DNA from 2 places in the Salinithrix halophila genome. Region 1 is predicted to be linked to the other one. Evidence: riboswitches for the same ligand, from Rfam matches in the RefSeq annotation. Region 1 holds a riboswitch; the other holds the start of a gene.
The links. A riboswitch is a leader RNA that binds a small molecule or an ion and turns the genes downstream of it on or off. The one in region 1 is predicted to bind cobalamin.

Region 1 (2,200 bases):
AGGGCACGGGTGAGAAGGGTCGTTTCCTCTAGTTTTTCTTCCGCAAAAGAGAGCGCCCGTTTCAAAACTGGAGGCAGCTCCTCTTCCTTCCCGACTGAGACCGGGACGTGAATCAAGCTACAGGAAGGCTGAATCCACCATCCGCTACATGCCCCTAGCGAACGAAGTTCCCCTTCCAGGAAGTCTAGCTCCTGGGGCAGATCCCCACGCCAAATGTTACGCCCATCGAGAATGCCGACTCCCATTACCTTGTTCTCTGGAAAGCCGAATCGACGGAGGGAGTGGAGGTTCCCCTCTCTCCCTGCCTGGAAGTCGAGGCCAATCCCCGCTACAGGTAGACGAGCTACATCCTGATAATGCTCAATCGAACCAAAATAGGTTTGAAGCATGATTCGAACCCCCGAAACCGATCGAGCCAACTCCTGATAGACTTCCTCGACGGCTTCCATCTCCCCATGAGGGTGGGTGAGAACCAAGGCGGGTTCATCCACCTGAACCCATTCCACCCCTGCATCCTCTAATTCCCGCAGAACCTTGGCATAAAGAGGTACCAACTTTTTCAGCACTCCTGGAAGATCAGCCGGTTTAAAACCCTTCGACAGTTTGGCAAAGGTGTAAGGGCCGAGCAAGACGGGTTTTCCCTCGATGCCCAGTTCTTCCTTCGCTTCTCTCCAGGCGGTCAGGGGTTTATTCTCGGTAAGAACCGGCTCGGCCTCCCCCCATTCCGGTACGATGTAGTGGTAGTTGGTGTTAAACCATTTCGTCATTTCACAAGCTGCTTTTCCCTCAGCCCCCCGGGCCATCGAAAAATAGGTGTTCAGGGAAACTGGCCCTTCTCGGTGCTGAAATCGCTCAGGGATCAGGCCGAACATCACCGCTGTATCCAACACATGGTCATACAGAGTGAAGTCACCGACCGGAACCCGGTTCACCCCAGCATCGGCCTGTTTTTTTATATGTTCTAGTCGGATTCGCTTCATCGCGGGCAAAAAATCCTTTTCTTCCGTTTTCCCGGCCCAGAAATCCTCCAACACTCTTTTCCATTCACGTTCCGCCCCGATCCGGGGGAAACCCAAATTGCTGCTTTCGATCTTCATAGCGGCCACGCTCCCTCCAAGGAAATAAAAAAGACATCCCACGCCTTTCAACAGACAGGTGGACATGTCTAACCGGGCCGCTTCGTGCGACGAATTCTCCAGTGGATCATTCCAACACCTCCCTATCTACCGTAGGTCAAACAGTGTCGTTGGAACAGGCAGGTCTCCTGGCTCCAGGTTCATCATCTGCTGCCCGCCTTCCCGGCCGTGCTTGGCCAGTGGCTGATGGGCAGCGACTTCCCTGTCACAGTGGCGGGACCGCGCCGGAATCACACCGGCTTCCCTTTTCAACCTCTCCTCAGTGGGAGGGGTACCTGTCCCCGCGATATACAATTGAACCTTTCGGTTATAAAATAACGTTCCCATGGATGGGAGCTCAAGTCAAGATGTTTATTATTGGGGTGGACATTTTTTCGTTCCATTTCGTCAATTTTTGCGTTACCCTAAAAGAGGATCAATCGGAAGCTCCCGCCTCTCCTTTTGGGTCCGGACTCCGATTCGACCGCCCAAGGAGGATGGATGAGTATGGATAACAAACAGTTGCATCAAAAGGTGATCCAAGTGAAGGAAATGCAGGAATCAGGGGTCCTTCGGTTTGAACAACCCAACCCCATCGCCGACTCTCTCTCCCGGGTTCGTTTCGATGAGACTGGTCAGGTCGATCCCAAGACGGTAGATCCGAATGTCAAAGCCCTGCTCACCCTTGTCGAATTATATTAACCGGAGGAAGCCAACGGCATCGACCGACCACCGGAGGCCTCACGGGGCCTCTTCCTTATATGTCCAAAGGTGGACAGAAGGAGCGGATGGATGAAGACAAACCGATACACCTTTATAGGCCTGCTCGTACTTTCCCTCTGTTTGCTAGCTGGCTGTGTAGACGCTGATATGCATATCACAGTCCATGCCGACGGCTCTGGGGTTTACCGGCTAAAAATGCTGACTAACCCCTTGCTGACGGAGAAGCTGCAACCTATCCGGAAAAAGGCAGAGGCCAAAGGATATCAAATCAGGGATCTGAAAAAAGGAAACCAAACCGGTTGGATAGCGGAAAAACGTGTCTCCAACATCGCCGATGACCCACCAGCCAGGGATCTTCTGGA
Region 2 (2,200 bases), on a different contig from region 1:
CGGGATTGATGATCCGTAATTTCTGCGATGGCAAAGCCGCCGTCAATGCTTTTGCCCGTCGCTTTGGTGCCGAGGTGAGGGTGGTAGATGTAGGCAGCCGGCTTACCGAACTGCCGGCTGGTACCCTGGATCGGAAGGTGCGGGCCGGGACAGCCAATATGGCCAAAGGACCGGCGATGAGACGGGAAGAAGCTGTCCAGGCGATCCGGGTCGGGCTGGAACTGGCCCTGGAAACGAAGGAGAAGGGATTTCAATTGGTGGCTGTCGGGGAGATGGGAATTGGCAATACGACGGCTGCGACAGCGGTATCGGCTTCCCTGACGGGAACGCCGATTGAGGAGTTGGTCGGAAGGGGGACAGGGATCAACGATGTCTCTCTAAAGATGAAAGGAGAGGTAATACGGCACAGCCTGGATGTGAACCGGCCTGACCCCTCCGATCCAGTGGATGTGCTGACAAAAGTGGGTGGGCTGGAGTTGGCGGCTATGACAGGTTTTATCCTCGGAGCCGCCGCCGAGCGGTTGCCGATGGTGATCGATGGGGTGATTTCGACAGCTTCCGCTCTGGCTGCCATCCGCCTTGCTCCGGGGTCGCGGGATTATCTCTTCGCTTCCCACCTCTCTGAGGAACCGGCCCATCGGGTGCTGCTCGAGAAGCTGGGCCTTCACCCTCTGATTCATGCCGGTATGCGCCTCGGGGAAGGGAGCGGCGCTGTTCTCTGTTTTCCCCTCTTCGACGGGGCAGTCGCGGCGGCACGGGAGATGGCTACTTTCGCCGACTTGGGCTTATAACGGTTAAATAGTATATCGGAAGGGGAAAGGTGGGGTGCCTATTGGCGCCCCGGCAACCGGGAAGCCGGTGAGAAACCGGCGCGGTCCCGCCACTGTAAGGGGATGTAACCCCGAGCCAGGATACCGGCCTTTCCCAACGGCACCGCCTCAGCCACGCGGATGGCGAGGTGCCAGGGACAACCGGTGATACCGGTTTCTTTTGGCACTGTCACGCAATCGAGGCGGGCGGTGTTTTTTAATGGGGTTGAAAAAAGGAGGGGATGCCTTTGACAGGGGTGGAACGATACGGACACGGTGGTGACCGATGGACGGCGGGAGAGATGTTTGGCAGGGGGGCGGATGCCTTTGTCGACTTTAGCGCCAACATTAATCCCCTGGGACCGCCGGATTCCGTGGTTCGGGTGTTGCAGGAAGCGCTGGAGGACAAAGGGGCACCGGTTCTTGCCCGTTATCCAGACCCTCGCGCTCGCTCCCTGAAGCGGGCGCTTGCGAACCGATATGGGGTGCCGGAAGAATGCCTGATGATTGGGAATGGAGGGGCGGAGTTGATCGATCTGGTTAATGCGGCTGTCCGTCCGTCGCGGGTAGGCGCGACGGCCCCCTCCTTCGCGGAGTATGAAGCTTCTGCCCGCAAGCGTGGGCAGGAAATCGTGTATTTGCCGACAGGGGAGAAGGAAGGTTTTCAACCGGAGCCGGAGGCCCTTTCCAAGTGGATTCGGTCGGTGGATCTCGCTTACCTGGGACATCCCAACAATCCCACTGGTTTAACCGTCCCTTATGGGCAGTTGCTGGCGGCGGCTGAAGAGGCCGCCGTAGCGGGAACGGTGTTGGTGGTAGACGAAGCCTTCCTCGATTTTGTTTCGGATGGGGAGGCTCGGTCCCTGCTGTCTCGGCTGGCGGATTTCCCGACGACCCTCCTACTGCGTTCCATGACTAAATTTTACGCTTTGCCCGGTCTGCGTCTGGGCTGGGGGGCGGCCCACCCCGACTGGATACGCCGCATCGAGGAGCTGCAGATTCCCTGGAGCGTTAATGGGCTGGCCCAGATAGCGGGAGAGGCGGCTCTCTCCGACGGAGCCTTTGAAAACGTGACCCGTCGATGGCTGGCGGTGGAGCGATGTTTCATGATGGAGAGGCTGCGGGAGTTGCCAGGTGCCCTGCTGGTTCCGGGGGAAGTAAACTACTTCTTACTGAAATTAGAGGCTCCCCCCTTAGGAGGAACCGGCGCTTCCCGGCGTTTACAACAGGCGTTGGGGGAGCGGGGGATCCTGATCCGGGATTGCTCGACCTATCCGGGTTTGGACGATGCCTATATCCGGGTGGCGGTTCGGAGCCGGGAGGAGAATGTACACCTCCTCCAAAAACTAGGAGAAGTGTTGGGGAAGGGGGAAATCTTTTGATCCGATTGG

Region 2: linked by a shared signal. The riboswitch ahead of cobD (threonine-phosphate decarboxylase CobD) and the one ahead of metE (5-methyltetrahydropteroyltriglutamate--homocysteine S-methyltransferase) in region 1 are both predicted to bind cobalamin.

What each region holds. Positions count from the first base shown of each region.
Region 1 is NZ_JBHSAP010000009.1:645,947-648,146, forward strand. Features, by position in the region: gene metE (5-methyltetrahydropteroyltriglutamate--homocysteine S-methyltransferase) at 1-1,097, opposite strand, end outside; cobalamin riboswitch at 1,238-1,430, opposite strand; gene ACFOUO_RS09485 (hypothetical protein) at 1,623-1,817, shown strand; gene ACFOUO_RS09490 (DUF3153 domain-containing protein) at 1,908-2,200, shown strand, end outside.
Region 2 is NZ_JBHSAP010000007.1:645,910-648,109, reverse strand. Features, by position in the region: gene cobT (nicotinate-nucleotide--dimethylbenzimidazole phosphoribosyltransferase) at 1-791, shown strand, start outside; cobalamin riboswitch at 802-937, shown strand; gene cobD (threonine-phosphate decarboxylase CobD) at 1,067-2,191, shown strand; gene cobU (bifunctional adenosylcobinamide kinase/adenosylcobinamide-phosphate guanylyltransferase) at 2,188-2,200, shown strand, end outside.